DNA from 4 places in the Streptomyces graminofaciens genome. Region 2 is predicted to be linked to each of the others. Evidence: riboswitches for the same ligand, from Rfam matches in the RefSeq annotation. Region 2 holds a riboswitch; each other region holds the start of a gene.

Region 1 (7,621 bases), 5.2 Mb from region 2:
CGGGCCGAGGGCGCGTACTTCTGGGACGCGGACGGCGACGACTACCTGGACATGCTCGCCGGGTTCGGGGTGATGGGCCTCGGCCGCCATCACCCCGTGGTCCGCAAGGCGCTGCACGACGTCCTCGACGCCCAGCTCGCCGACCTCACCCGCTTCGACTGCCAGCCACTGCCAGGACTGCTGGCGGAGCGGCTGCTCGGGCACAGCCCGCACCTGGACCGGGTGTTCTTCGGCAACAGCGGCACGGAAGCCGTCGAGACCGCGCTGAAGTTCGCCCGGTTCGCCACCGGCAGACCACGCGTCCTGTACTGCGACCACGCCTTCCACGGGCTGACCACGGGCTCCCTGTCGGTGAACGGCGAGTCGGGCTTCCGGGACGGATTCGCGCCCCTGCTGCCCGACACGGCCGTACCGCTCGGAGATCTCGACGCCCTGGCGCGGGAGCTGAAGAAGGGCGACGTCGCCGCGCTCATCGTCGAACCCGTCCAGGGCAAGGGTGTGCACGAGGCGCCCCCCGGCTATCTGCGCGCCGCGCAGGAACTGCTGCGGGGGCACAAGGCGCTGCTCATCGCCGATGAGGTGCAGACCGGCCTCGGGCGGACCGGGGACTTCTACGCCTACCAGCATGAGGAGGGCGTGGAACCGGACCTGGTGTGTGTGGCCAAGGCGCTCTCCGGCGGCTATGTGCCCGTCGGCGCGACCCTCGGCAAGGAGTGGATCTTCAGGAAGGTCTACTCGTCCATGGACCGCGTCCTCGTCCACTCCGCGAGCTTCGGCTCCAACGCGCAGGCCATGGCGGCGGGTCTCGCGGTGCTGTCCGTCATGGAGAACGAGGAGATCGTGGCGGGCGCCCGGGCCACGGGAGAGCTGCTGAAGGGCCGGTTGGCCGCGCTGGTCGAGAAGTACGAGCTGCTCAGCGACGTACGCGGCCGGGGCCTGATGATCGGCATCGAGTTCGGCAGGCCCAAGTCGCTGAAGCTGCGCAGCCGTTGGACCATGCTCCAGGCGGCACGCAAGGGACTCTTCGCGCAGATGGTCGTCGTTCCGCTGCTGCAACGGCACCGCATCCTCACCCAGGTCTCCGGCGACCACCTGGAGGTGATCAAACTGATCCCGCCGCTGATCATCGGCGAGCGGGAGGTGGACCGGTTCGTCGACGCCTTCACCGAGGTGATGGACGACGCGCACGGCGGGGGCGGACTGATGTGGGACTTCGGCAGGACGCTGGTGAAGCAGGCGGTCGCCAACCGGTAGCGCCGACCAACAGGGAGTTTGCCTCTGAGGCAAGAAATTTGCCGCAGAGGCAAGGCTCCGGCTGAATGTAAGGCATGAGCCCTTCCGAGGGGACGAACCCTCCAGAGCCCCGGCGCGAGCCCGACGCGGGCGGGGAGCCGTCCGCCGAGCTGCCCGTCGTCGCCCCGCAGCTGCGGGCCCTGCGCCGCCGGGCCTCCCTCACGCTGGAGGCCGCGGCCCGCGCCGCCGGGCTCTCGCCCGCGCACCTCTCCCGGCTGGAGACCGGGCAGCGTCAGCCCTCACTGCCGATGCTGCTCGCGCTCGCCCGCATTTACGGTACGACCGTCTCGGAGCTGCTCGGCGAGACCGTCGCCGAGCGGGACGCGGTCGTCCGGGCCGCCGACATGGAATCGACGAAGGCCGGCGGCTGGACGTACTGGCAGGCGGGCGCGTCCGGCCGTGGCATGCAGGCCCTGCGGGTCCATGTGCCGTACGGCGCCCAGGGCGATCTCGTGCGCGTCCATCCCGGTGAGGAGTGGCTGTACGTCCTCAACGGGCGGCTGCGGCTGCGGCTCGGCGACACCGCGCACCTGCTCGCGCCGGGGGACAGCGCCCACTTCGACTCGCTGACCCCGCACCGCATCGCCGCCGCCGATCACGACGGCGCCGATCTCCTCTTCGTCCACACCCTGCTGCAGAGCCCGACCGCCGCGCTCTGCCTCGGTCCGATCACCACCACCGGAGAAACCCCGTGAGAGACCTGGAAGAGAAGTTCCCCCGCGCCCTGTGGGTGCGGCTCATCATCTACATCGCGGTCGGTCATCTCTTCGCGGCCTTCGTCTATCTGCTGTTCGAGGTGGGCGCCAAGAAGTAGTGCTGGTTGGTCCCAGGGGGCGGGCCGTCAGTCGAGCAGCCGCTCGCGTAGGCGCTCCCGGGTCCGGGGCGTCACGCTCAGACCCTGCTCCAGGTAGGTGTCCACATCGCCCCAGGTCTCCTCGATGGTCTCGAAGGCCGCAGTCAGATACTCGGCGCGGGCGTCGAAGAGCGGGCTCAGCAGCTCCATGACCTCGGGGGAGTAGGCGCTCGCGGACGTGCTGCTGCGGTGGACCTTGTAGCGGCGGTGCTTGGCGTTCGACTCCAGGTAGTCGGCGACGACGGCCTCGCGCTCCACCCCCACGGCGAGCAGCGTCACCGCGATGGAGAGACCCGCGCGGTCCTTGCCGGCGGCGCAGTGCATCAGGGCGGGCACGCTGTCCTCGGCCAGCGCGTGCAGCACCCGGGAGTGCTCGGCCGTGCGCTGCTTGACGATCGCGCGATAGGAGTTGATCATCCGGTCCGCCGCCTTGCCGCCGTCCAGCAGGGCGCGCAGCTGGTCCAGGTCGCCGTCGCGGACCATCTTCCAGAACTCGGCGCCGTCCGCCGGGTCGGTCAGCGGCAGGTTCAGATTGCGCACGCCGGGCAGCTCGACGTCCGGGCCCTCCAGCTTCTGGTCCGCCGCGTTCCGGAAGTCGAAGATCGTGTGCAGGCCCAGGGAGGCAAGGAACGCGCTGTCCTCGTCGGTCGCGTGCGCGAGGTGACCGCTGCGGAACAGCACTCCGTGGCGCACACGCCGGCCGTCCACGGTCGGCAAGCCGCCGACATCGCGGAAGTTGCGCACTCCGGTCAGCTCGGGCTCGGTCGACGGGATCTGCTGCGTCACTGGGGCTCCTCCCCTCCGCCCGTCGGCGCCGATCGTCGACGGACACGCACTCGGCAATGAGGCGCGCACTCGACGATACGACATAGGTTCCTACGGCAATGAGTTGTCCACAGGTGCCGAAGGGGCACTCGCCGACAGTTGTCCACAGGCGCCGTCACGGAGCCGCGGCGGCCTGCGATGATGCTGAGGCTTGATCGCACCTGTTCGAATCTGTGAGGGCTTGATGTTGGAAATCGGCGCTGATGGCCGGACCTGGCTTCTTTCGGGGCCTACGAGCAGTTACGCCCTGCGGCTCACGGAGGCCGACGAGCTGCTGCATCTGCACTGGGGCCCACGGATGGGGCTCCCTGACGCGGAGGAGCTGGCCGCCAGGCAGCAGCTGCCGTACTGGCCGTTCGAGGCCCCGGTCGACGGACACGAGGAGTACCCCGTCGAGGGCGGCCCCCGCTTCGTGCGCCCGGCCCTGTTTGTGCGCACGGACACGCGGCGCGGCACCGAGTGGACCTTTGAGGCCTACGAGGCCGACGGCGACGAGCTGCGGCTGCGGTTCGCCGACGACGGGCTCGGGATCACGCTCCACTACCGGATGCGTGACGATGTCGTCGAGCGCTGGGTGACCCTCGTCAACGAGGGGCCGTCGGTCGAGCTGCTGCGGGCCGACTCGGCGACCTGGACGCTGCCGCCTCGCGAGGAGGCCTGGCGGCTGTCCCAGCTGCACGGGCGGTGGGCGGCCGAGTCCCGCCTGGTCCGCGGGGACCTCACCTACGGGGAGAAGGTCATCGGCAGCCGGCGCGGCCACACCGGGCATCAGCATCTGCCCTGGGTCGCCCTCGACACCGACGCCACCGAGGAGCGCGGCGAGGTCTACGGTTGCGCCCTCGGCTGGTCGGGCTCCTGGCGGATCGCCGTGGCCCAGCTCCCGGACGCGCGTGTGCAGATCACCGGCGGCGCCGGATACGACGAATCGGGCCTGCTGCGGCTGGAGACCGGCGAGACGTTCACGACGCCCGTCTTCGCCGGGTTGTGGAGCGACGGCGGCCACGGCGGCGCCAGCCGCGCCTGGCACGCGTACCAGCGGGCGTATGTCATCCCGGACGCGGACCAGGACCGGCCGGTGCTGTTCAACTCCTGGGAGGCCACCGAGTTCGACATCTCCGAGGAGCAGCAGGGGGCGCTCGCGCGGCGGGCTGCGGCCATCGGTGTGGAGCTGTTCGTGGTCGACGACGGCTGGTTCGGGACCCGGACCAGCGACCGGGCCGGACTCGGCGACTGGACCCCCAACCCGGACCGCTTCCCGCAGGGGCTGAAGCCGCTCGCCGACTATGTGCACGCCCTCGGGATGCAGTTCGGCATCTGGGTCGAGCCGGAGATGGTCAACCCGGACAGCGAGCTGTACCGCGCGCACCCCGAATGGGCACAGTTCCATCCGGGACGAAAGCGGACGGAGCTACGCAATCAGCTCGTCCTCAACCTCGCGCGCAAGGACGTCCAGGAGTATCTCTGGGAGCAGCTGCACGGGCTCCTGTCCAGCGCGCCCATCGACTACGTCAAGTGGGACTTCAACCGCTGCTTCACGGACGCCGGCTGGCCCGGGGAGCCGTATCCGCAGAAGCTGTGGGTCGAGCACGTGCGCGCCTTCTACGCCCTCCTCGACCGGCTGCGGGCCGCGCACCCCGGCGTCGCCTTCGAGTCGTGCTCGGGCGGGGGCGGCCGGATCGACCTCGAGGTCATGGCCCGCACGGACCAGGTGTGGACCTCCGACAACACCGACCCGCTCGACCGGCTCGCCATCCAGCACGGCTTCAGCCAGATCCATCCGGCCCGGGTCATGGCCGCCTGGGTCACCGACAGTCCGAACAACCAGCTCAACGGGCGGGTCAGCTCGCTGCGCTTCCGCTTCGTCAGTGCCATGGCGGGCGTGCTCGGCGTGGGCGGCGACCTCACCGAGTGGACGGAGGAGGAGCTGGCCGAGGCGCGGAGCTGGGTCGAGCTCTACCGCGAGATCCGGCCGGTCGTGCAGCGCGGCGACCTCTACCGGCTGCGGCCGCCGGCCGGCGGACTGAGCGCCGTGCAGTACGTGTACGGCGACGAGGTGGTCGTCCTCGCCTGGCTCCAGGCCCAGCACTACGGCGAGCCGCTCGCCCCGGTCCGGCTGCGCGGCCTCGACCCGGACAGGACGTATGAGTGTCGCGAAACGGGCGAAACGTACCGAGGGGCGGTGCTGTTGCATCACGGACTGCGGACAGGGCTCCGCGGTGACTTTGATGCGAAGGTTGTCCGACTGCGTCGCACTTGAGCGTTGTGTCCGAAATGAAGCTTTAATTCCAGCAAGCCCTGGAATAAAGCCTACTGGGCCGTAGGTGCGTGAGCAGCGTCATATTCGTGACGGTCCGTTGCCGTCATGTCCACGTAATTCATGCGTGTTTCCAGGGGGGTTGCGAAAAGCGCGAGAACGCTCATTTACGGAGCGTGATCGATAATTCGCATAAGGATCAGATAGGAAGACGCACAGGTAATCCCAATAGTTGTCTCTTGAGCCGCAAGTCGCTTACGTTCGGCCTCAATCCGGACGGACGCCCAATCCTGCCGCCGACCGGAGCCGTATACCGACCCGATCCACGGCAGGAGCGGGGGACCCACAGGTAGTCCCGCCTGTTCCGGTCTCCGGAACAGGCTAGGGGTAAAGCCGTGCGCGAGCACGGCCGGGCATCTCCAGTCCGCACCCGACAGCTCACCTCGCAGGCGCCGGAGAGGAATTCGTCATGCCCGCGAAGGGTAAGCACCGCCGTCCGAAGTCCCAGCGATTCACCCGCTCGATCGCCGCCGCCGGAACGGGTGGTGCCGCGCTCGCCCTCCCGCTGATGGGTGCCGCCGGCGCCCACGCGGCGACGCCGACGGCCGCCGTTTCCGGCGTTTCCGAGAAGACGGTCTCGATCGCCGCGGCGAAGGCCGCCGCCGAGCAGAGCGCACGGCTGGAGCAGGCCGAAAAGGCCGCTCGGGCGGAGAAGACCGGCACCAAGAAGTCGAAGACGAAGACCTACTCGGTCAAGATCGGCGACTATCTCGCGAAGATCGCCGAGGAGCAGGACGTCGACGGCGGCTGGAAGCGGATCTACGCGGACAACCGCCAGGCGATAGGTTCCGACCCGTCGCTCATCCACCCGGGCCTCAAGCTCACCCTCGGCGGCAAGGCCGCGTCGAGCAGCGCGCCCCAGTCCTCGACGCAGCGTCAGTCGTCGCAGTCCTCCAAGCCCGCCGAGTCGTCGAAGACCTCCGAGTCCTCGAAGCCCGCCGAGTCCGCCGCGGAGGAGTCGACCTCCACCACGCAGACCTCGGAGTCCAGCAACTCCGGCTTCACCCTGCCCATCGAGGGCGCCACCATCGGCACCGCCTACAAGACGGCGGGCAGCATGTGGTCCAGCGGCTACCACACCGGTGTCGACTTCGTGGCCCCCACCGGCACCGCCCTCAAGGCCGTCGGCGCGGGTACCGTCGTCTCCGCCGGCTGGGGCGGCGCGTACGGCAACCAGATCGTCATCAAGCTCGCCGACGGTTACTACGCCCAGTACGCCCACCTGTCCTCGATCGGCGTCTCCGCCGGCCAGTCGGTGAGCGCGGGCCAGCAGATCGGCCTCTCCGGCGCCACCGGCAACGTCACCGGACCGCATCTGCACTTCGAGATCCGGACGACGCCGGACTACGGCTCGGACATCGACCCGCTGGCGTATCTGCGGCAGAAGGGCGTCAGCGTCTGACGCACCCGCTCCCTGCCGAGAGGATCAGAAGGCCGGACCCCCGATCCCCGGGGTCCGGCCTTCGGCACGCCCGGATCGGTGGGGTCGCGGCCCGGCCCGGGCGAATCATGATCATCGTGTTGCGGTCTTGTGGCATGGCTGACCGAAGTATCGACAGTCGTGCGACCGTGAGGACACAGTGATCTCCGCAAGCGCTTTCTATGCCTTCGGAGGTCCTCTGTGTCCGGTGTGTCCGGCGTCGACCGACGCACTGTCATCAAGGGTGCCGCGGTCGCGGCCGCCGCCACCCAGTTCTCCTGGGCACTGTCCCGCAGTGCCGCCGCCGCCCCGGACGGAGCTTCGGGCGCCGCTTCGGCCGGTGACACCGAACTTCACTGGCTGGAGGGTTCGGCGCCGGGCGCGCACGCCGGCACCACCTGGGGCGTGCCGTGGGCCCGCGGTACCCACCAGGCCGGCCAGGGCTTCCGGCTCACCACGGCCGCCGGTGACGACGTCCCCGTGCAGAGCTGGGTCACCGCCCAGTGGCCCGACGGATCGGTGAAGTGGACGGCGCACGCGATCGCCCCCGACGCGCCGAAGGCGGAAACGTATCGCCTGTCCGCCGGACACCGGCCGCCCCCGCGCGAAAGGTGACCGTCACCCGCACCGGCGGCCATGTCGAGGTCTCGACCGGCGTCATCACGGTCGTCTTCGGCGGCCGGAACTCCCGCACGGTCGTGCGCAGCGTCAGCCGTGGCTCCACCGAGATCGCCCGCGACGGCCGACTGGTCGCCCTGCGGCAGGGGAGATACGAGGGCGGCGCCGAAGTCGAGGAGTTCGACGGGCGGGTCGAGAAGGTGACCGTCGAGCAGGACGGGCCGGTCCGGGCCGTCGTCCGGGTCGAGGGCCGCCACCGGCACGGGCGTCGCGACTGGCTGCCGTTCACCCTGCGCTT
Region 2 (7,621 bases):
AAGGAACTGCCGTGGCGGCTGCAGAGCTTCCTCGACCGGGCGGCCGCGGAAGGGCTGCTGACCACCCCGGAGGGATACGGCGACGGCTGTCACGCCTTCCGGCACGACCTGGTGCGCGACGCGCTCGTGGCGCGCGGTGGCGACAACAACTCCCACCGGGACACCGTCCGACGCTTTCGACAGGAGGTCGTGGACGAGACCCTCGCGCTGCCGGAAGCCGTCGCCTACATCGCCTACACGTCCGACGGCGATCTGGCGGCCGAGCAGCGGGCTGCGGAGCACGTCGGTTCGTTGGCCGAGAGGGCGTTCGACGACGACCTGCCGACCATCGCCGAGGCCGGCGTCGAGGCGTACGAACGTTTCCGGCAGGCCCACCTGAGCATGGTCGCCGTGCAGCGGCGGCCGTGGTGGGCCGGACGCGCCCTCACGTTCGCGTACGGCGCGCTCGCCTATGCCGGCGGTATCGTCCTGTTCAACGCCATGGGGTTGGTGAGGGTGGGCGGCGACGTCGTGCTCCTGGTGTGGGTGCCGACCATCGTCATAGGGCTCGTCGTCCGGCAGAGCGGCTTCCTGGTGGCCCGGCGCAAGAACTGGGCGACCCCGCTGTCGATGATCCTGGCCCCCTACGCCGGTCTGCTGGCGCTGACGCCCGTCCACCCCGGCCGCCTTCCCACCGTCGCCCTCGTGTCCGCCGCCCTCACAGCGCTCACCCTCCTCGCCTACCTCAACGCCCGCCCCCACGCCACCACCCACCGCGCCCTCCACTCGGAGGACCCGGCCCACTGGCCCGAGGTCCCCGCCACCCGGTCCCGCTACCGCGACGCCGCCCTCCAGGCCCGCCGTGACTGGCTGACCGCCCTCGCCCGCGACGGAGTGATGCCTCTGCTCCGCAGCAGGCTGCGCGTGGCCCAGGACCCGCAGAACCTGACCTTCCCCACCATCGACCCCTCCCGCCTCACCGGAACCCGCCGCTTTGACCAGTTCGTGGCCACGGAGGCGGCCCGTCAGACCGAGTACCACCTGAGGGAGCTGGAGAGCGCGAGCATCGGGGTGAGCGGGCCGCGCGGGGCGGGCAAGAGCAGCCTGATGCAGCGGTTCTGCGCCCCCGACATGTCCACCGCCCCTGACGACCTGCTCGTCCTCGTGCCCGCCCCGACGTCGTACGACCCCCGGGAGTTCCTGATCCACCTCTTCGCGGAGGTCTGCCGCAGGATCACCGGGCAGGACGCCTCCGCCGACGGGCGGCCGGGGCCCGAGCCGGGGCGGCGCGCGGTGCGGGCGCAGCGGATCGGGGCCGTGCTCGCCGTCGTCGTCGGGGTGCTCGCCACGATCGGCGCGATCCTGTGGCCCGATCTGTCGGGTCTCGGCCGGTGGTGGTCGAGGAATCCCCGCCTGCTCATAGGCACGGGCGGATACCTGCTCGCGATCGCCGGAATCGTCTGGGCGCTCGTCCTGTCCGGACGCGCCGGGCGCGAACCCGAGCAGCGCACGGGCGGCGCGGAAGCCGCCGCCGTACGCCACCTCCGCACCCTTCACTACCAGCTGACCATCATGCGCTCCCGCACCAACCAGCTCGCGCTCCCCGCCGGGCTCCAGGTCGCCGACGCACAGCAGGTCCAGCACACCGAACAGGTGCTCACCTACCCCGAACTCGTCGCCCGCTTCCGGGCCTTGCTCGACCTCGTCGCGCTGGAGCGACGACCCCTCGGCGGCCGGGTCGTCATAGGCATCGACGAACTCGACAAGCTGGGCAGCGCGGAGGAGGCCGAGCGGTTCCTCAACGACCTCAAGGTCGTCTTCGGGATCCGGGGCTGTCACTTCCTCGTCGCCGTCTCCGAGGACGCGCTCACCGCCTTCGGACGGCACGTCCTCGACGTACGGACCGCGTTCGACAGTGCCTTCGACAAGGTGGTGGCGGTACCGCCGCTCGACCTGGCGCAGGCCCGCACCCTGCTGGAGCTACGGGGCGTGTGGCTTCCGGAGCCCTACCTCTGGCTGTGCCAGGTGCTCTCCGGCGGGCTGCCGCGCGATCTGCTGCGCGCGGTGATGAGCCTCGCCACGGCCAAGGCCCTGCGGAACATCAGCGAACTCGATGAACTGGCCAGGGAGCTGATCACCGAGGACGCGCACGCCGTACTCTCCGCCCAGTCCCGGCACGCCGCCACCCTGACCGGCGCCAACGCACCGGCGGCCGCCCGCTGGATCGCCGAGGCCTCGCAGGCGCCCCTCGACCTCACCGACTGGGAACAGCTGATCTACGCCGCGCCCACGGTTCCCCCTGACGAATTCGAGACCCGTCGTGCCGTGGAGCAGGTGCAGTCTTATCTCGCCCTCTGCACGACCCTCCTGCGCACGTTCGCGGAAGGCGGCCCCGCCGACCTGGCCCTGCGCTTCGACCGGCTGAACTCCGCGGGCCCCGGGCCCATCGACCGGCTCACCACCGCTCGCCCCAAGCTCGCGGCGGAACCCGACGCGGCATGGGCGGTGGTGAACCGGTATCGGCACGAGACGCCGCGGATGATGGAGCTGCCGCAGCGGCTCTGACTCCTACGCCGGCCGCACCACGCTGTGGATCGACCCCTCGCCGTCGTAGAAGACCGACTCCTCGCGCACATACGCCCCCGGCTTCGGCGCGTGGATCATCATCCCGTTGCCGATGTAGATGCCGACGTGGCCGATGTTGTCGTAGAAGAAGATCAGGTCGCCGGGCTTCGCGGTGGAGAGGGAGACCGTCGTGCCGGCGTGCACCTGGTCGTACGTGGTGCGGGGGAGGTCGACTCCGGCGGCCTTCCAGGCTGCCTGGGTGAGGCCGGAGCAGTCGTAGGAGCCGGGGCCGGTGGCGCCCCAGACGTACGGCTTGCCGATCTGTGAGCGGGCGAAGGTGAGGGCCCTCGCGGCTTTCGAGGCGTATGTGGAGTCCTCGACCGCGGTCGAGGTGTCCTCCTGGGGCTGGGTCTGCTGAGATCCCTGTGGCTGTGTGGTCTCCTGGGACTGCTGGGTCTCCTGTGGCTGTGGAGCCTGTGGAGCCTGTGGAGCCTGTGGAGCCTGTGGGGTCTCCTGTGCCTGCTGAGCTTCCTGTGCGGCCGCCGCCTGCTGCTGCGCCAGCTCCTCCGCCCTGCGGTCGGCCTCCTCCTGCTCCCGCTTCTCGATCGCGGCGAGCCGGGCCTTCTCCTCGGCCGTGAGTTCGGACAGCAGTTCGCGGGCCTGGGCGAGCTTCTTCTGGACCTTCGCCTTGCTGGTCTTCAGCGCGTTCTGCGAATCGGTGAGCTGTTCGAGGCCCTCGGTCGCCTCCTGCCGCTGCTTCGCCGCGTCGGCCTGCTGCGTGACGTAGTCGTCGACGGCCGTCTGCTGGCGGTCCGTCAGCCGGTCCATCAGCTGGTTCTGGGCGAAGTACTCCTCGGGGTTCTCCGCCAGCAGGAGCAGTGCCGCGTCGGGCGAGGCCGCGCCCGTGCGGTACTGGGCGGCCGCGAACTCGCCCAGTTCCTCGCGCGCCTCGTTCAGCTTCTCCGCGCGCTTGGCGACGTCGTCGAGAAGCGTGTCGACCTTCTTCTTCTGCTGGGAGGTCTGCTCCTTCACCGAGTTGTACTTCTCGGTGGCCGTCTCCGCCCCGCGGTAGAGGTCGTCGACCTTCTTCTCGACCTCTTCGAGGCTCGGTTTGTCGTCGGCCGAGGGGGCCGCGTTGGCCGTCTGGGAGAGCAGGGCCACGGAGGTGAGGGCGGCGGTGGCGAGGGCGGGGGTGCGTATGCCCGGGCGCGCCGGACGAGGCTTTCGGTGCGCCATGGGTCGGCGACTCCTTCCGTTGTCCGCCTACCGAGTTAGCTGTCGGGTTCGGGCGCAAGCTTCGGAAGGTTTGCCCTACGGCCCTGCCGCGTGCGGCGACGCGGGCCGATTCACCCCAAGGTCGGTTTGGGTCCCCGGCTCCGGCTGCCCCAGGGGACGCACCGGACTCGGCGGAGGCCGAACGGCCCGGCGACGTTCGCCGGTTGTGTCGTACGACCCAACCCAAAACGCTAGCCAACTCCTGTGGCCCCTGTGAAGGTTGATGTCCGATAGGCCCGATACGTTTTTGTGACCTTAGTACGGTGATCGCGATGAGTGAGATCAACAGTCACTATTCGTCCTTGAACGATCGCATCCGGTGGTCACCGTCCATATGGGAGCTCCGGAGATCGCCGGGGCGGACTTTCCGGGGCGGCCCATGGCTGTCAGTGGAGGCGCCTAGACTCGGAGAGCGATGAGCAGCCTCTTTGACGACAGCTTCCTGGCGGACCTCCAGGCCCCACGGGCCCACACCGAGGAACCTCCGCCACCGCCCGAGGACGATCACGTACCGGAGCCGATTCCGGACGATCTGTTCGGCGGGAAGTTCGACGCGCCCCCGGACCGGGACGCCTACTACCGCGACGGCGCCTCACGCCCGGTCATCGACCCGGCGGCCCTCCTCGACGGACTCAACGAGAACCAGCGTGCGGCCGTGGTCCATGCCGGTTCCCCTCTGCTCATCGTGGCCGGCGCCGGGTCCGGCAAGACCCGTGTGCTCACCCACCGCATCGCGCACCTGCTGGGCGAGCGGCATGTCCACCCGGGCCAGATCCTCGCGATCACCTTCACCAACAAGGCCGCGGGCGAGATGAAGGAGCGTGTCGAGCAGCTCGTCGGGCCGCGCGCGAACGCGATGTGGGTCATGACCTTCCACAGCGCGTGCGTCCGCATCCTGCGGCGCGAGAGCAAGAAGCTCGGCTTCACGTCGTCCTTCTCGATCTACGACGCCGCCGACAGCAAGCGGCTGATGGCGCTGGTCTGCCGCGACCTGGACCTCGACCCCAAGCGCTTCCCGCCCAAGTCCTTCAGCGCCAAGATCTCGAACCTGAAGAACGAGCTGATCGACGAGGAGGACTTCGCGGCCCAGGCCTCCGACGGCTTCGAGAAGACCCTCGCCCAGGCCTACGCCATGTACCAGTCGCGTCTGCGCGAGGCGAACGCCCTCGACTTCGACGACCTGATCATGACGACGGTCAATCTGCTGCGCGCCTTCCCGGACGTCGCCGAGCACTACCGCCGCCGCTTCCGCCATGTCCTCGTCGACGAGTACCAGGACACCAACCACGCGCAGTACGCCCTGGTCAGAGAGCTGGTCGGCACCTCCGAGCACCCGGTCGACGTACCGCCCAACGAGTGGGACGTACCCCCCGCCGAGCTCTGCGTCGTGGGTGACGCCGACCAGTCGATCTACGCCTTCCGCGGCGCGACCATCCGCAACATCCTCCAGTTCGAGGAGGACTACCCGGACGCGACGACGATCCTGCTGGAGCAGAACTACCGCTCCACCCAGACCATTCTGAGCGCGGCCAACGCGGTCATCGAGCGCAACGAGTCCCGGCGCCCCAAGAACCTGTGGACCAACGCGGGCGCGGGCGCGCAGATCACCGGCTATGTCGCCGACACCGAGCACGACGAGGCACAGTTCGTCGCCGACGAGATAGACCGACTGACGGACGCGGGTGACGCGAAGGCGGGCGACGTCGCCGTCTTCTACCGCACGAACGCCCAGTCCCGCGTCTTCGAAGAGGTCTTCATCCGCGTCGGCCTGCCCTACAAGGTCGTCGGCGGTGTCCGCTTCTACGAGCGCAAGGAGGTCCGGGACGTCCTCGCCTACCTGCGGGTCCTCGCCAACCCGGAGGACTCGGTCCCGCTGCGCCGCATTCTGAACGTGCCCAAGCGCGGCATCGGCGACCGCGCCGAGGCGATGATCGACGCGCTCTCCCAGCGCGAGAAGATCAGCTTCCCGCAGGCGCTGAAGCGCGTCGACGAGGCGTACGGCATGGCGGCCCGGTCGACGAACGCCGTCAAACGGTTCAACACGCTGATGGAGGAGCTGCGCACGATCGTCGAGTCGGGCGCCGGTCCGGCGACGATCCTGGAGGCGGTCCTCGAACGCACCGGCTATCTGGCCGAGTTGCAGGCATCGACCGACCCGCAGGACGAGACCCGCATCGAGAACCTCCAGGAACTCGCCGCCGTGGCACTGGAGTTCGAGCAGGAGGCGGCTGCGGCCGAGGCTGCGGCTGCCGGGGGCGGCGAGGGCGCGGCCGAGGGCGAAGGCGCGGATGCCGGTGCGGATGCCGGTGCGGATGCGGATGCGGGCGCGGTTGCGGTCGCGGTGTCCGGTGGGCTCCCCGCCTTCCTGGAGCGCGTGGCCCTGGTGGCCGACTCCGACCAGATCCCGGACGAGGAGCAGGACGGCTCGGGTGTCATCACCCTCATGACCCTCCACACCGCCAAGGGCCTGGAGTTCCCGGTCGTCTTCCTGACCGGCATGGAGGACGGCGTCTTTCCGCACATGCGCGCCCTCGGCCAGACCAAGGAACTGGAGGAGGAGAGGCGCCTCGCGTACGTCGGCATCACGCGCGCGCGGGAGCGGCTCTACCTCACGCGCGCTTCGCTGCGCAGCGCCTGGGGCCAGCCCTCGTACAACCCGCCGTCCCGTTTCCTGGAGGAGATCCCGGCCACCCACCTGGAGTGGAAGCGGAAGGGTGCCTCCGCGCCGGTGTCCTCGGGCCCGGCCGCCGGGATCGCGTCCTCGCTGTCGTCCGCCCGCTCCCGCTCCTCGGCCGCGGGTGCCTCGGGCTTCGCGACCCGCCGTACGTCCGAGAAGCCGGTGGTGTCCCTGGCCGTCGGCGACCGAGTCACCCACGACCAGTTCGGTCTCGGCACGGTCGTCGGAGTGAAGGGCACGGGCGCGAACGCGGAGGCCACGGTCGACTTCGGCGACACCAAGCCGAAGCGGTTGCTGCTGCGGTACGCGCCGGTGGAGAAGCTGTAGAGCCGCACATACGCGGAGGGCCCCTGCTCACCGAGCAGGGGCCCTCCGCGTATGCAAGCCGTTGACCGAGACCGGGGGTTACGTCGGGTCCAGCCCGTGGCTGCGCAGCCACGGCAGCGGGTCTATGGCCGAGCCGCCGCCGGGGCGTACCTCGAAGTGGAGGTGCGGGCCGGTCGAGTTGCCCGAGTTGCCCGAGAAGGCGATGGTGTCGCCGGCCTTGACCGTCGTACCCGAGGCGACCTTGTACGTGGAGAGGTGGCAGTACCAGGTCTCGGTGCCGTCCTTGGCCGTCACGATCACCATGTTGCCGTAGGCGCTGTTCCACTGCGTCCGGACGGTGCCGTCGGTCGCGGCCATCACCGCCGTGCCGTACGAGACGGGGAAGTCGATGCCGGTGTGCAGGGACATCCAGTTGACGCCGGACTGGCCGTAGTAGGCGCTGAGTCCGTGCGCGGCGACCGGCAGCGCGAACTTCGGGCGCAGTCGCTCCTTGCGGGCCGCCTCCGCCGCCGCCTTCTTCTGCTCCAGCTCCTGCTGTGCCTTGAGGTCGATGCGCTCCTGCGTACGGCTCGCCCGGTCGGCGAAGTCGTCCGCTCCGGCGGAGAGGCTTTCGAGCTGGGTGTCCAGCTTGTTGTTGGCGGTGGACGGTTTGACCGCGGTGACGTCCGACTTGGTGGTCGCCGTCGTCTCCGTGTCGTCCACGCCGGTGCCGACCGAGGCGGCCGCGATGCCCGCGACACCCATGACGCACGCCGAGGGAACGGCGACGGTCAGCAGGGCGGAACGTTTGGCCGGAGC
Region 3 (7,621 bases), 2.4 Mb from region 2:
TGGCGTCGTAGCCGACGAGCTCCGGGCCGATCTGCTCGATCACGGCGAGGACGGCCTTCTCGACGCCCTTGCCGAGGTAGCGGTCGGGGTCGCCGTCACGCAGCTCGACGGCCTCGAAGGCACCGGTGGAGGCGCCGGACGGGACGGCGGCACGACCGGTGCTGCCGTCGTCGAGGCCGACCTCGACCTCGACCGTGGGGTTGCCTCGGGAGTCCAGGATTTCCCGGGCTACGACGACGTCGATGGACGGCACGAGCATCTCCTTCTTGGGATGTGACGCGATAGTGCGCGGCCGCGTGGGCCATGCGACTAGAGCCTAACCGCCCCGGGGCCGTCGGCAGCCGACCGACCGTCCCGTGGACAGACAGACGGTACCCATTGTTCCCGTCCGGAACAAAGAGGGGGTGAACAAGAAATGGGGCGAAAGAGAAAAAGAAAGAGCCCCGCCCCGGTGCGTACGGGGGAATGCGCACCGAGGCGGGGAGCCCGTGGGGACGGGGGGACGACCCTCACGGTGCCTTCACAATGGGGGACACGGCTGTGGAGGCACCGTGGTTCAGCTGAGGAGCGGCTCTCTTTTTCCCAGCTTCCGAGCGGCCGGGATCAGCTCAGGTGGAGCTGCTGGCCGGGGTAGATGAAGTCGGCGTCGTCGATGATGTCCTTGTTCAGCTCGTAGAGCTTGTGCCAGCCACCCTTGACGTTCTTCTTCGCGGCGATCCCGCTGAGGGTGTCGCCCTTGACGACCTTGTACTCGCCGTCGCCCTTCTTGACCTTCTTGCCGGTCGGGGTCTCGACGGTGGCACGGTCGGAGGAGCGCGAGGCGCGGGTCTCCTCGGTGGTGTTCTGCGTGCTCTCCTGCGTGCTCTCCTGCGAGGAGCTGGAGGAACCGGAGTCCGAGCTGCCGCTGTCGGCGGCGGCACCGTCGTACGCGGCGCCGGACAGACCCGTGCCGCAGACCGGCCAGGCGCCCTTGCCCTGGCCCGCGAGGACCTTCTCGGCTATCTCGATCTGCTGGGCCTTGCTGGCCTGGTCGGCGCTGGAGGCGTACTGCGTGCCGCCGTACGCGGCCCAGGTGGAGGCGGAGAACTGCAGGCCGCCGTAGTAGCCGTTGCCGGTGTTGATGGACCAGTTGCCGCCGGACTCGCACTGGGCGACGGCGTCCCACTCGGACGTGGTGGCGGCCGAGGCGCTGCCGGCCACCATGAGCGGGGCGGCGATGGCGGCGGCGCCGGTGACACCGACGGCGGCGATGGCGCGAGCGGTCTTGGACGGGCGGCGGTGCTTGCCCTGGCCGGAAAACAGCATGGAGTGATCCCCTCACCGACGCCTGCGAGGTGAGCTGTCGGGTTCGGGCCGGTTGAGTTGCCCGGCCGCGCCTCCCGAAAGAGACACGGCTTCACCCCAAGCCGAGTCCAGCCTCAAGTGCTGGGCCCGGCGCTTACCTTGGGTCCCCCGCTCCTGCCTACGGCGCTTGACGCGACGACTGTTCCCGTACGGCCGGTGGCAGGATTCGGCGTTTCGACCGCAGGGGCCCGCTGTGGCGAGCGGTCACGACCGTAGACATGCGATTGGGGGAAATTCAAAGACGATCAGGACTTCTGTGATTCATGTCCCACTGAGATCAAAACGGGCATTAACGGGCGAACCATGACGCCAACTACCGTTGCTTTTCGCCCGTTTCGGCACCTACTTCGAGGGTCTGACCGGGGAGGATAAGGTCCGGATCAGTTCCGACGGTGGACTCGTTCTCGGCGTAGAGCACCCGCCATCCGCCGTCGAGGCCAAGAGAGTCGGCGATGGCCGTCAGGTTGTCCCCGACGCGGACGACGTACGAGCCGTCGACGGCTTCGCGGGCCGCGTCGCCACCACGGGAGGCATGCCGACCGGAGGAACCGTCGGGGGACTCCGAGTCGGTACGGGCGTCCGCGGCGCTCTCGTCGGCGCTGCCACCGCGATGGCGGCCGGTGCTGGATTCGCTGTCCGCGTCGACCGAAGAGTTGCCGTTCTGGGTTGAGTTATCCGACTTGTCGGTCTGGTTTCCGCCCTCGGTGTCCTCTGTGGACGAGCTTCCGGCTCCCTGCGAATCAGCCTTGCCGGAGTCGGTCGAGTCGGTGTGGGACTCGGTCGAGCCTTCGGTGTCGCCCGAGGAGGAGCCGGAGGAGGAGCCGGAGGAGGAGTCGGAGGAACTGGACGAATCGGAATTATCGGATGAATCGCCGGAACCATCCGAGCTGCTCGAATCGCTCGAATCACCTGAATTGCTCGAACCCGACGATTCGTCCGCGACGCCCGTATCCACCTTGTCCGGGGTCGAGTCGTCGCCGAGGCCGTGCAGGAGTCCGCAGGTGGACCAGACGCCGACACCCTGGTCGGCGAGGACCTTCTCGGCCACGGCTATCTGCTGCGAACGGCTCGCCTGGTCGGGGCTCATCGCGTAGTCGAGGCCGCCGTACTTCTCCCAGTTCTTCTGGGAGATCTGGAGGCCGCCGTAGTACCCGTTGCCGGTGTCGGCGCTCCAGGAGCCGCCACTCTCGCACTCCGCCACCTGGTCCCAGGTCGTTCCGCTGGCCGCGCTCGCGCCGGTGGCGCCAAGGAGGGGGATGGCGATGGCCGAGCCGGCCACGCCGGCCGCGACGAGGAGGGCCGGAGCCTGACGGGGGCGACGGTGTCGACCGTTCCCGGAGAGCATGCGGTTGCCTTTCGCGTGACAGCAGTGACCGGTGCGTGGGCTGTGTAAACCCTTCGCACTGACGTGTGAACGTATCGGCAGTCGATCACTTGTCACAAGTCAATGCAGCGCAGATCACGTGAAGATCACAGAGTTGAGGGAATGTCACGTTTACCCGCCCACGGAGAGTGCTTCGGGTGGGGCGCCGAGTCACTTGTGAAGGGGCGTGAACTCCACGGGCAGGGTGCGCAATCCACGCATAATGAGCCCGCCGCGCCACCGCAGATCGGCTGAATCCACCGCGAGTTGCAGATCGGGAAGACGGGTGAGGAGAGTCGCCAGTGCGGTCTGGCCCTCCAGCCGGGCGAGGGGTGCGCCGAGGCAGTAGTGGATGCCGTGGCCGTAACCGAGGTGCTGGTTGTCCCGGCGGGAGAGGTCGAGCGTGTCGGGGTCGTCGAAGCGCGCCGGGTCACGGTCGGCGGCGGCGAGCACCACGAGAACGGGGTCGCCGGGCGCGATGTCCTGCCCGCCGATGGTGAGGGGCCGGGTCGCGAAGCGCCAGGTGGCGAGTTCGACGGGGCCGTCGTAGCGGAGGAGTTCCTCGACGCCCGTTTCGAGCAGTTCGGTTTCGCCGGCGGTCAGGGAGGCCTGGAGGCGGGCGCGTTGTTCGGGGTGGGTGAGAAGGGCGTACGTGCCGTTGCCGATCAGGTTGACGGTCGTCTCGAACCCGGCGAAGAGCAGGATGAACGCCATGGCCGCGGCCTCGTTCTCGGTGAGGTGCTCGCCGTGGTCGGAGGCGCGGATGAGGCCGGAGATGAGGTCCTCGCCGGGGGTGGCTTCGGCGGGGAGTTCTTCGCGCTTGCGGTGGATGAGTTCCAGCAGGTAGCCGCGCATCTTCTTCACCGAGCGGGCCACGCCGCCTCGGGGGCCGCCGCCGTGCCGGATCATCATCCCCGCCCAGTCCCGGAAGTCGTCCTGGTCCTCGCGGGGGACGCCGAGCAGGTCGCAGATGGCGTAGATGGGGAGAGGGAAGGCGAAGTCGTGGATGAGGTCGGCTTCGCCCTTGGCCGCGAACCGGTCGATGAGGTCGTCGGTGAGTTCCTGGACGCGGGGGGCGAACTCGGCGACCCGGCGGGGTGTGAACGCCTTGGAGACGAGGCGGCGCAGGCGGGTGTGGTCCGGCGGGTCGATGTTCAGCAGATGGGTCATCAACTCGGCCTTGCGCTCACCGGGGATGCCGGTCTTGCCCTTGGCGTGGGCCGGTTCGTCGTGGTGCGCCGGGTTCTTGGAGAGACGTTGGTCGGCGAGGGCCTGCTTGGCGTCGGCGTAACGGGTGACCAGCCAGGCCTCGACTCCGCTGGGCAGCTTGGTGCGGTGCACGGGGGCGTGGTCGCGGAGCCAGGCGTAGGCGGGGTAGGGGTTGGTGGCGAATTCCCAGGTGAAGAGTTCTGGGGCGGCGGGTCCGGTGGGGGTGGAGTCGGGGGTGCCGATGGAGGTGGCGGCGGGGCCGGGGTCGGGCTGGTTGGTCACTCGTCGACGGTACCGGGGGCGGGGTCTGCGCTCGCGGTCCCCTCGGTGAGAAAGACGGTCATGCGGGAGCGGTGCAGATCGAGGTGGCCCAGCTCATCGGCTCTGCTGAGCCATTGCTCGGCCGCTCGGCCTCTGCCCTTCTGTTTCAGGTGGATCCCGAGCCAGTGAGCGGCTTGGCCGTCACCTCTCTTGGTGGCCCTCCGGAGCATGCTTTCGCCCTCGTCCACGGAGCCGGTGTTGATGAGGAGACGTCCGAGGTTCCGCAGTGCGTCCGGCTGGCCTGCCGCCATGGCCGCGCGGAGCATCTGCTCGGCCTCTTCGGCATTGTTGTCCTCGATGTACAGAAGAGCCGCGAGGTCGTTCATGGCCAAGGGATCCCCCTGGGCGACCCCGTAACGGAACCAGCTCTCCGCGGCCTGCTTGTCCCCCATGTTGTAGAGCTCCCTGCCCAGGCGAACGGCTGCCCTGTCGTAGCCGGCCTCGATCGCCGTCATGTACCACCGGAGTGCTTCGACGCTGCTGACGGCGCTCTGCATATTGCCCAGTTCGTACGCGGCGTGCCCGTCCCCTTTCTCGGCCGCCGCCCGCAGCCATCGCTCGCTGCGGGCGCGGTGCAGCAAACCGGCCTCGCGCGCCGCGCGGGCGCTTCCGCACTCCGCCGCCGCCTCCAGATGCCGGAGCGCGCCCGTCTCGTCTCCGATGCTCACCAGGTGCGCGGCCCACTCCTCGGCCGCCGCCTCATGTCCTGCTTCGGCCGCTCGGCGTATCAGCTCCCGGTGTGTCTCGCCACCGACGCGGCCCGCGAACGCGAACATCAGGTCCGCGTCCCCCGCCTCGAACCGGGGCTGGAGTGCTGCTCGGGCCGCGTCGAGCACGGCTTCGCGGTCGATCGGGGCTCCCGCCTCCGCCTCGTCCAGCAGGGTCCACCACACCCCGTCGGGCACGGGCTCCAGATCCTCCGCCCGCAGCGCCTCCGCGACCAGCGCGCCGTACGCCCGGCAGGTGCCGTCCGTGCCTTGCACAAGCATTCCGGAGGCGCCGAACATGGGTGTCGTGGCCCACTCGAAAGCGTCCTCGAACGACTCGTGGCCCTCTGTCCCGTACTGCTCCTGGACTCTCCTCAGCAGTTCGACCGGCACGGCTGCCTGCACCCCGCAGCGCGGCAGCTCCACCGCCGCCCGGACCAGCAGTTGCCCGAGCGGGTGCGCCGACCGTGTCCCCTCGCGTCGCCACTCGTCGAACAGCAGGTGCCCGATCGCGAAGTACGACGCCGGGCCTTCCCTGCCGCTCCACATGTACGCCGGGTACGCGCGCGGGTCGTCGAGCTCCGCCAGTCGCCGGAGTTCGGCCTCGCTCCACTCGCGTGGCAGCAGCACTGTGCGCGCCCTGGCCACGACCCGGTCGGCGGGGGCTGTCCGCGCCCTGCGCCGGTAGTACTCGTCGGGGCGCATGGTGGCGAGCACGACCGCCCCGAGGCCACCGAGCTTCCCCAACAGCTTCAGGTTCAGGCCGCCTTCGCCGAGGTGGTCGGTCAACTCGTCCAACCACACGACGTATGTTCCCGGCTCGCCCTTCAGCTCGGTCGGCAGTTCCCTCAGGTCCTCGCCCCGATCGGGCGCGTACAGTCGATGCCCCTTCAGCGACCGCACGCCCTGCCACGCCGTGTACGACTTCCCCGCGTACCGCTCCCCCAGGATCAGCACCAGGCCGCCGTTCTTCAGCTCGGCCCACAGCGCCTCGTCGCAGTCGCGTGGGACGTACGGCGGTACGTCGGCCAGCCCGGGTATCGGCCGGGTGGCGTGCACGCCGAACTCCCAGGGCTCGACGTCGCCGACCGGCCGGCCCTCGGCCGGGGGCGGGCCGTCGCCCTGGGCCTCCTGCTTGACCGTCACGGGGCCGTTGAAGGTGGCGCCGCCGAAGTCGAAGCGGTCGCCGGTGTGGCGGTCGCCGGTGGAGACGGAGTCGATGGTGCCGGCCTGGATGACAGGGCCTTGGAAGGTGCCGCCCGTAATGGTGTTGGCGACCTCGGCTCGAGCGCGGTGCAGCCGCCGTACCTTGGCCACGAGATCCTGGTAATGCTCAGGCGACTGCGTCTGGAGGGCGCGCACGTGGGCACGCAAGGTCTCTGGGTCGCGCATGTATCCGGAGGGGATGAGGGAACGCCGTTCCCCGGCCGGCAGCGCCAATAACACTCGTACCAGCCACTCCCACTCCTGCTCCACAGAAGCCCCCGCCCCTCGCAACCATCCGTAAGGACAACGGTACTAAGAGTCAAGCCCCTCAGCGGCCCGCACCGCGTCCCGGTACGCCCGTGCCGCGGCCCGTAGCGCCGCTTCGGGGTCTACCCCGGCCGCCTCCGCCCGTACCGCCATCACCAGCAGCTCGTAGCCGGGGCCCTCGCCGGTCGGCAGCGGTACGTCCAGGCCCGCCGTGCGCACCCGTGAGCCCAGCTTCGACGCCAGCGCGAGGCCCGGCTGGCCGAGAGGTATGCCGTCCGTCACCGACTCACGGCGCTTCTCCATCGCCTTGGTGCGCAGCCAGTGCGCCTTGACCTCCTCCGGGGTCGTGGCCGTCTCGTCGCCGAAGACATGCGGGTGGCGGTGGATGAGCTTGGCGACGATGCCGGCGGCGACGTCGTCGATGGAGAAGGAGGCGTCCGGATCCTCCTCGGCGATACGGGCGTGGAAGACGACCTGGAGCAGGACGTCGCCCAGTTCCTCGCGGAGTTCGTCCCTGTCGCCCTCCTCGATCGCCTCCACCAGCTCGTACGCCTCCTCGATGCCGTACTTGGCCAGGCCCTTGTGGGTCTGCTGGGAGGACCAGGGGCACTCGGCGCGGATGCGGTCCATGACCTGGACGAGGTCGAGGAGGCGGGCGCCGGGGAGGTCGTAGGAGGCGGGGAGCAGCTCCAGTGACGGCATCTGCACGCGGCCGGAGCCCGCCAGGCGCGCCAGGCCGTCGGTGAGGGCGGGCTCGCCCTCGGCGGTCGCGACGACCACCACCGTGCGGTCGCCGGCGCACTCGGCCACCAGTTCCTCGGCCGTCGGGGACGCCTGCTGGACCGTTATGCCCGCCTCGCGGAGGTACGGCAGCTGTGGGTGTGTGTCGTCCGCGCAGACGACCCGGTCCGCGTCGTGGAGGGCCTGCCAGGCGGGCCAGGACAGCAGGCCGGGGGCGACTCGGTGGCTGGTGGTCAGCAGGACGACGAGGCCGGGGGCGGGGGCCGCGGTGTCGGAGGGGCCGTCGGGGCGGTTTGCGTTCACACCACGAACGTAACCCACGTCACCGACGGCCCCCGAAGTTGTCCACAGGCTCCGGCGCTACGCCGATTCGCTGCCCGTCGCCGTGACCTCCCGCACCCACGGTGTCTTCGCGTCCACCCGGCCCGGCTCCTTGACGTCCCAGGCGCCGTAGCGGGGGTTC
Region 4 (7,621 bases), 2.5 Mb from region 2:
GCCAGTCCTGGCCCAGCAGCAGATCGATCGACGCGCCGGCGACGGCCGCCGCGAGCGGGTTGCCCATGAAGGTGGGCCCGTGGGCCAGTACCGGCACCTCGCCCCGCGAGATCCCGTCGGCCACTGCTGCCGTGCACAGGGTCGCCGCCAGCGTCAGATAACCGCCGGTGAGCGCCTTGCCCACGCACATCACATCCGGCGTGACCGCCGCGTGCTCCGCCGCGAACAGCGCGCCCGTGCGCCCGAACCCGGTCGCGATCTCGTCGAACACCAGCAGCACGCCGTGCGCGTCGCACGCCTCGCGCAGCACCCGCAGATACGCGGGGGAGTGGAAGCGCATCCCGCCCGCGCCCTGCACGACCGGCTCGACGATCACGGCCGCCAGTTCGTCCGCGTGCCGCTCGATCGCCGCACGCAACTGATCGGCGTACGACTCCTCGTACGCGACCGGTGGCGGGCCGACGAACACCTGCCGGGGCAGCACCCCGGTCCACAGCTCGTGCATCCCGCCCTCGGGGTCGCACACCGACATCGGCTGCCAGGTGTCGCCGTGGTAGCCGCCGCGCCAGGTCAGCAGGCGCTGCTTGCCGGGGCGGCCCAGCGAACGCCAGTACTGGAGGCACATCTTGACCGCGACCTCGACCGACACCGAGCCCGAGTCGGCCAGGAAGACATGCTCCAGACCCTCGGGGGAGATGTCGACCAGGCGCTTCGCGAGCCGTACGGCGGGCTCGTGCGTGAGCCCGCCGAACATCACATGGCTCATCCGGGCGAGCTGCCCGTGCGCGGCCTCGTTGAGCACCGGGTGGTTGTAGCCGTGGATGGCCGACCACCAGGACGACATGCCGTCGACCAGCTCGCCCGAACCGTCCGCGAGCCGCAGCCGGACCCCGCTCGCCGACTCCACGACGAGCGGTTCGACCCGGCCGGGCATGGGCCCGTACGGATGCCAGACGTGCCGCCGGTCGAGATCCAGCAGCTCGGAGACCGGCAGATCAGGCATTGGGCGCGAGATCCGTTCCGGCACCCCGGCGGCGTACGGCGACCAGGTCCGTACGCGCCTCGTTCGCCTTCGCAGCGGACGCGGCGGCGGGAACGGATCCGCAGACTCCGCCGCCCTCGTGGGACCCGCAGCCGCCCCCCGTGCCCTCGTGCGACCCGCATCCGGCGTTTTCCGCCGACCCGCACCCGCTGACCACCGCACTCGCCCGGTGTTCCGGCAGGGTCACCTGGTCCGCGCCCTCCACCTCGAACCCGGCGTCGGCGATCATCTCCAGGTCGGCCTTGCCGGCCTGGCCCTCGGTGGTGAGGTAGTCGCCGAGGAAGATCGAGTTGGCCAGGTGCAGGGCGAGCGGCTGCATCGTGCGGAGATGGACCTCGCGGCCGCCCGCGATACGCACCTCGACGTCCGGGCAGACGAAGCGCACCATGGCCAGAATCCGTAGACAGCGCTGCGGGGTGAGGTTCCACTCCTTGGCCAGCGGGGTGCCCTCGACCGGGATCAGGAAGTTCACCGGGACCGAGTCCGGGTCCAGTTCGCGCAGCGAGAAGACCACGTCGACCAGGTCCTCGTCGCTCTCGCCCATGCCCGCGATCAGCCCGGAACAGGCCGAAAGACCGGCCGAGTGCGCCTTCTGTACGGTGTCGACACGGTCGGCGTACGTATGCGTGCTCGTGATGTCGCCGTACGTCGCCTCGGACGTGTTGAGGTTGTGGTTGTACGCATCCGCCCCGGCCTCGCGCAGTCGCTCGGCCTGGCCCTCGGAGAGCAGACCGAGGCAGGCGCACACCTCGACGCCCTCGTTCGCTTCCTTGATCGCCTTGATGGTGTCGGAGACCCGGTCCACGTCCCGGTCGGTCGGGCCCCGGCCACTGGCCACCAGACAGACTCGCTTGGCGCCACCCGCCAAACCGGCGGCGGCGGCCTCGGAGGCCTGGTCCGGCTTGAGCCAGGTGTACTTGAGGATGCCGGTGGTGGAGCCGAGCCGCTGAGAACAGTAGGAACAGTCCTCGGGGCACAGGCCGGACTTCAGGTTGACCAGGTAGTTCAGCTTCACCCGGCGTCCGAACCAGTGCCGGCGCACCTTGCCGGCCGCGGTCACCACGTCGAGCAGGTCGTCGTCGGAGGTGGCAAGCACGGCGAGCGCCTCGGCACGGCTCGGCGACTCGCGCCGAAGCCCCTTGTCCACCAGCGTGTTCAGCAGGTCCATGAGAGCCGATCCTGTCCTACGCGGTGGCCCCGGGCCAAGGATGGTTCGTACAAGAGAGTCCGTAAGACGTGTGGGTATTGCCACATCGTGGGTGGTTGATCGTGCGGCTAGGGTCTGTGAACTGCCTACAAAAGCACCCGCTCCGTGGGCGGCCCACACCACCCCGGAGGGACCCATGGCGTTCGGCTGGATCGACGAGCAGGCGGCCGTGCGCCGCCGCGCCGGGCTCGTACGGACGCTGCGGCCCCGTCCGGCCGAGTCGCCGCTGCTGGACCTCGCGAGCAACGACTATCTGGGCCTGGCCCGGCACCCCGAGATCACCGAGGGCGCCGCCGAGGCCGCCCGCAGGTGGGGCGGCGGTGCCACCGGCTCCCGGCTCGTCACCGGCACCACCGAACTGCACGGCGAGTTGGAGCGGGAGCTGGCCGACTTCACCGGCTTCGAGGCGGCCCTGGTCTTCTCCTCCGGCTACGCGGCCAACCTCGCCGCCGTGACCGCCCTCGCCCCCCACGGCTCCCTCGTCGTCTCGGACGCGGGCAACCACGCCTCGCTCATCGACGGCTGCCGACTGGCCCGGGGCACCACCCAGGTCGTGGCCCACGCCGACCCGGAGGCCGTCCGCAAGGCGCTCGGCACCCATGCCGGGCCCGCCGTCGCGGTCTCCGACACCGTCTTCTCGGTGGACGGGGACGCCGCCCCGCTGGCCGAACTGGCTGCCGCGTGCCGTGAGTACGGCGCCGGGCTCGTCGTGGACGACGCCCACGGCCTGGGCGTACTGGGCGACGGTGGCCGGGGTGCCCCGTACGCGGCGGGGCTCGCGGGCGCCCCCGACGTCGTCGTGACGGTCACGCTGTCGAAGTCCCTGGGCAGCCAGGGCGGCGCCGTCCTCGGCCCGGCGCACGTCATCGACCACCTGGTCAACGCGGCCCGTACGTTCATCTTCGACACGGGCCTCGCCCCGGCCGCCACCGGCGCCGCCCTGGCCGCGCTCAGGCTGCTGCGCCGTGAGCCGGAGCGGGCCGCGCGGGCCCGTGAGGTGGCGAGGGAACTGCACACACGGCTGACGGCGTCGGGCCATGAAGCGGTGCGGCCCGACGCCGCCGTGGTGTCCGTGCGCGCGCCGTCTGCGGATCAGGCGGTGCGATGGGCGGCGGACTGCCGTACGGCGGGGCTCGCCGTCGGCTGCTTCCGCCCACCGTCCGTGCCCGACGGCATCTCGAGGCTGCGGCTGACCGCCCGCGCGGATCTCACCGAGGGGCAGATCGACCGAGCCGTGGGGATCATCGGCGATACGCGACCGTGAGTCGGCGTCCCGGCCGTGCTCGCCAAGGGCGATGGTGCTGGGCGCTCTCGCTTACCGAAGCGCGGTGAGGAACCCCTCCCAGGCTCCGGGGGCGAACAGCAGGGCGGGCCCCGCCGTGTTCTTGGAGTCGCGTACGGCGACCAGTCCGGCCCAGGGGCCGGGGCACGGCCGGGCGGTCTCGACGCAGTTGTTCATTCCGGTGCTGCGGCTGCTGCGCACCCATCGCACACCGCGCAGCGCGGTACTGGTGGGTACGTTCCGAGGCAGTGCGGACATTGGTGCCTCCTTACGCGCCGTCGGCCGACTCGGCCAGTCCGGCGATGTAATCCAACGATTCCTCGGGCGAAAGGGCGTGGATCTGAAGGGTGTCGAAGGCCTCCACATAAGCCTTGAGGTCTTCTTTCCGCTCGAGGTAGAGGCTACTCGTCAAGTGGTCGAGAACAACGACGTCCAGATCGGATGTGCTCCGAAATGAGAAGATTACGTAAGGCCCGGTGATGCCGATATGCGCCCCGGCAGTGAACGGCAGCACCTGCAGCCGCACTTGGGGAAGCGCCGCGGCCTCGGCCAGTCGGCGCAACTGACGGGCCATGACCTCGGGTCCGCCCACCTCACGCCGGAGAACCGCCTCGTCGAGCACGGCGCTCAGCTCCATCGGCGGATCCGCCCGCAGGACGTCCTGCCGCGCGAGCCGTACCTCCACGAGGGCGTCGAGTTTGTCGTCTTCCAGCCCCTCCACCGCGGCCCGGGTGACCGCCCGGGCGTACTCCGGGATCTGCAGAAGCCCGGGCACCACCGAGGTCTCCAGTGTCCGCATCCCGCTGGCCTGGGACTCCAGACTGATGAAATCGCGGTACGTCGGCGGCAGTACCCCGCGGTACGCGTGCCACCAGTTGTGCCGCCCGCCGCCGTCCTCCGAGCCGGCGAGCGCCAGGAGCAACTCCCGTAGCTCGGAGTCGTCGATCCCGTATGCGTCCAGCAGGACCCGCACGTCCGCCGGCTTCACCCCGCTGGCGCCGGTCTCGATCCGGCTCACCTTGGACTGGTGCCAGTCCACGAGCCGGGCGGCCTGGGTGCTGGTGAGGCCGGCCCCGGTGCGCAGATCACGTAGCTCGGCGCCGAGCTTGCGGCGACGTACCGCCGGACCGTATTGCATGGGTTTCTCCTTCCGCCCGGCGCGTGCTGGTCGGGTGACGCAGAGGATGGACCGAGAGTCCACCCGAATACGGTCGGCCGTCGGAGAGTTCACCGCTTCGAGCGACAGATATATGCATATCTTGGTGGATCGCCACTCGTTGTGGCCCAGGTGATGGCACTCTGGCGCGAAGCACCAGTTCCGGGACCGTACTCGAACCAACCGCTCCGTGTCGGACACCGGTCCCGTGGGAAAGGGACGACCTCGCCATGGCAGACCACCAGGAAGCATCCGTCACTCTGCCGAGCGATCCCGCCTCGGTGTCCGCTGCCCGTAGATACGTCGCCAACGTGCTGGCCGAATGGGGCCTGCCGAGCGACACGGACACCGCCGACACCGTGCGCCTGATCGTGTCCGAACTCGCCACCAACGCCGTCCAGCACACGTTCGGTCAATCGCCCACCTTCACCGTCGACCTCGCGCTCGACCGCGACGAGCGGCTGCACATCGGTGTCACCGACAGCCATCCGCGCTTTCCGAAACGTCTGCCCGCCGCCGTCCAGCAGGACAACGGCCGGGGCATGGTCATCATCCGCTGGCTGACCGCCGAGTGCGGCGGCAGGCTGAGCGTCAGACCCACGCGGGAGGGCGGCAAGACGGTGGCGATCGAGCTGCCGTGGGCGGCGCCGGTACAGCCGGTCAGGGCCGGCGGACAGCAGGAGCCCTGAAGGGGCCGTGGGACGACAGCGGCCCTCGGTGCTGTCGCGCGAGGGCCGGTGTCCGGTGTGGAGCGGGCGGCGGCAGGACGCGCCGCCACCGCCCGTCAGCGGCGGATCAGACGACCCGGCCGTACCAGACGCTCTTCGTCCATATCTTTTCGAGCTTCACGACGTCACCCGTCTTCGGCGAGTGCCAGATCTTTCCCTTCCCGGCGTAGATACCGACGTGGTAGACGTTCGAGCCCGAGTGGAAGAAGACGAGATCTCCGAGCGTGCGTTTGCTCGATGAGATGTGCTTCGTCTTGTTGTACTGCTGCTGAGCAGTACGGGGCAGCTTCTTGCCCGCCTTCTTGAACGAGTAGAGGGTCAGCCCTGAGCAGTCGAACCTGCCCGGGCCCGTGGCGCCGTACTTGTACGGGGAACCCTTCTTCGAAGCCGCGACCTGTAGTGCCTTCGACGCCGGTGTGGCCGCCTCGGCGTCGGATACGACGCCCGGGGCCAGGATGCTGCCGCCCACGGCGGCGATGGTGAGAGCCGAGGCCGTGCCGGCCCGGGTCAACAGCGACGGGACACGATTCAGCGCAGTCATGCGCAACCCTTCGTCAGCCGCCTGTGAAGGATGACCTGTCGGATTCGGGCTGGCGAAGTTGCCCGGCCGCGTGACGCGGCTTCACCCCAAGGGCTGCTCGGCCCGGTCATGGCGTGACCGTTCCGGCGACCCGTCGTGCTTGGGTCCTCCACTCCTGCCGATGCACTCCTGTCGACCGGTCATCCGGGCGGCGGCAGGACTCGGCGTCCACCCGGATCGCCCCGCCGCTGTGGCGGGGGCTTGTCGTCAGGAAGGGATCTTGACGCACCGAAGCCGGAAAATCCCAACGGAATCGGGGATTTGTGGCCTTACTCACCACTCGCCCGATCGGGTGGACAGGGTGTTTTCGGTGCTGTTGTCCACCCGGTCGAGGAGCCCCGCACCTGCACCGGAACAAATCATTCCGGCCCTGACGTAGGCGCGTTGCGCAACTGCGAAGGGCCTTCGGGGAGGATGCCCCGCTAGGCCTTTCGAGTGACGACATCCGGTCCGTATGCCAACTGGTCCGGACGTCTCCTCGGCCCATCAGTACGGCCGGCGACCCCGGATCGGTTCAGACCGGTTCGAATTCGGGTGAGTTCGGCTTGGTCGGCGCGGCTTCGTGCGGGTGTGGACGGAGCGCTTCGGTGTGGCTTTCACGCGGCTTCGGGGCGGCCGGATCAACTGTCGGAATCGGGCGGCAGGGTGACCCGGGCCGCGCGTCGTTCTCCGTCGAGGACGCGCAGGGCCCGCGCCATGGTTGCGGCATGCACTTCATGTTCGCCCCGGCTGTGCATCAACTCAAGTGCGTCGCGCAGCGCGTGCGCCTTTGCGACCAGAGCCTGCGCCGCCCGCAGCCCGCGATAGGTGTCGCCGGGGCGTGCGGGATTGATCCGGCCGAGGAGGTCGACGACGTCGAGGTAGCGGTCGATCAGCTCCGCCTCGGCGCGGGTGAGGGCGGGCAGCGGCGGCAGTTCGGGGACCATCGGCGGCTCACCTCGCGCCGGGGGACGTGCCGCCCGGGAGGGTGCGCGAGGTCTTGCGGCTCGGGACGATTCCGTCGGCGAGCCCGTACTCCACCGCTCCTTGCGCGTCGAGGAACTTGTCCCGCTCGATGTCGGCGCGGACCTGCTCGGGGTCGCGTCCCGTGTGCCGCGCGAGCAGCTCCTCCAGCATCCGGCGGTCGCGCGCCAACTCCTCGGCGCGTATGGCCAGGTCGCTCGTCTGCCCCTCGATCGGCTCGGTGAGCGCCGGCTGGCGGATCACCACCCTCGCGCCGGGCAGGACGTACCGCTTGCCCGGTGTGCCGGCCGCGAGCAGCACCGCGGCGGACGACCCCGCCTGCCCCAGGCAGATCGTCTCCACATCGCAGGTGACGAAGCTGATGGTGTCGTAGATCGCCGTCATCGCGCGGAGCGAGCCGCCGGGGGAGTTGATGTAGAGCGAGATGTCGCGGTCCGGTGACTGGTACTCGAGGTGCATGAACTGCGCCATCACGTCGTTGGCCGAGGTGTTGTCGATCGGCGTCCCGAGGAACACGATCCGTTCCTCCAGCAGCTTCGAGTACGGATCCAGCGTCCGGTGCCCCGCACTCGTGCGCTCGGTGAACTCGGGCAGGACGTAACGGGCTGACGGTCGGTCCATTCCACCCATGGGGGCGCGCCTCCTCTGATCGGCCTCTGTGTC

Evidence for each region. A riboswitch is a leader RNA that binds a small molecule or an ion and turns the genes downstream of it on or off. The one in region 2 is predicted to bind cyclic di-AMP.
Region 1: it holds a riboswitch for cyclic di-AMP, as region 2 does, so the genes downstream of both, SGFS_RS12845 (M23 family metallopeptidase) here and SGFS_RS35795 (C40 family peptidase) in region 2, are expected to answer to the same signal.
Region 3: it holds a riboswitch for cyclic di-AMP, as region 2 does, so the genes downstream of both, SGFS_RS24665 (LysM peptidoglycan-binding domain-containing protein) here and SGFS_RS35795 (C40 family peptidase) in region 2, are expected to answer to the same signal.
Region 4: it holds a riboswitch for cyclic di-AMP, as region 2 does, so the genes downstream of both, SGFS_RS46765 (C40 family peptidase) here and SGFS_RS35795 (C40 family peptidase) in region 2, are expected to answer to the same signal.

Annotation. Positions count from the first base shown of each region.
Region 1 covers NZ_AP018448.1:2,972,380-2,980,000, reverse strand. The annotation lists gene SGFS_RS12870 (aspartate aminotransferase family protein) at 1-1,254, shown strand, start outside; gene SGFS_RS12865 (helix-turn-helix domain-containing protein) at 1,329-1,988, shown strand; gene SGFS_RS12860 (DUF6126 family protein) at 1,985-2,107, shown strand; gene SGFS_RS12855 (tyrosine-protein phosphatase) at 2,135-2,932, opposite strand; gene SGFS_RS12850 (alpha-galactosidase) at 3,156-5,228, shown strand; cyclic di-AMP (ydaO/yuaA leader) riboswitch at 5,531-5,690, shown strand; gene SGFS_RS12845 (M23 family metallopeptidase) at 5,695-6,687, shown strand; partial or broken gene SGFS_RS12840 (exo-rhamnogalacturonan lyase family protein) at 6,916-7,621, shown strand, end outside.
Region 2 covers NZ_AP018448.1:8,132,825-8,140,445, forward strand. The annotation lists gene SGFS_RS35790 (hypothetical protein) at 1-2,544, shown strand, start outside; gene SGFS_RS35795 (C40 family peptidase) at 2,548-3,780, opposite strand; cyclic di-AMP (ydaO/yuaA leader) riboswitch at 3,790-3,963, opposite strand; gene SGFS_RS35800 (ATP-dependent DNA helicase) at 4,235-6,823, shown strand; gene SGFS_RS35805 (M23 family metallopeptidase) at 6,902-7,621, opposite strand, start outside.
Region 3 covers NZ_AP018448.1:5,774,248-5,781,868, forward strand. The annotation lists gene eno (phosphopyruvate hydratase) at 1-253, opposite strand, end outside; gene SGFS_RS24665 (LysM peptidoglycan-binding domain-containing protein) at 604-1,305, opposite strand; cyclic di-AMP (ydaO/yuaA leader) riboswitch at 1,310-1,480, opposite strand; gene SGFS_RS24670 (LysM peptidoglycan-binding domain-containing protein) at 1,658-2,689, opposite strand; gene SGFS_RS24675 (cytochrome P450 family protein) at 2,879-4,198, opposite strand; gene SGFS_RS24680 (tetratricopeptide repeat protein) at 4,195-6,336, opposite strand; gene SGFS_RS24685 (nucleoside triphosphate pyrophosphohydrolase) at 6,463-7,461, opposite strand; gene SGFS_RS24690 (SurA N-terminal domain-containing protein) at 7,519-7,621, opposite strand, start outside.
Region 4 covers NZ_AP018448.1:10,600,712-10,608,332, forward strand. The annotation lists gene SGFS_RS46735 (adenosylmethionine--8-amino-7-oxononanoate transaminase) at 1-1,003, opposite strand, end outside; gene bioB (biotin synthase BioB) at 996-2,210, opposite strand; gene SGFS_RS46745 (8-amino-7-oxononanoate synthase) at 2,386-3,513, shown strand; gene SGFS_RS46750 (DUF397 domain-containing protein) at 3,565-3,789, opposite strand; gene SGFS_RS46755 (helix-turn-helix domain-containing protein) at 3,800-4,669, opposite strand; gene SGFS_RS46760 (ATP-binding protein) at 4,918-5,376, shown strand; gene SGFS_RS46765 (C40 family peptidase) at 5,483-5,956, opposite strand; cyclic di-AMP (ydaO/yuaA leader) riboswitch at 5,960-6,131, opposite strand; gene SGFS_RS46770 (hypothetical protein) at 6,616-6,921, opposite strand; gene SGFS_RS46775 (ATP-dependent Clp protease proteolytic subunit) at 6,929-7,579, opposite strand.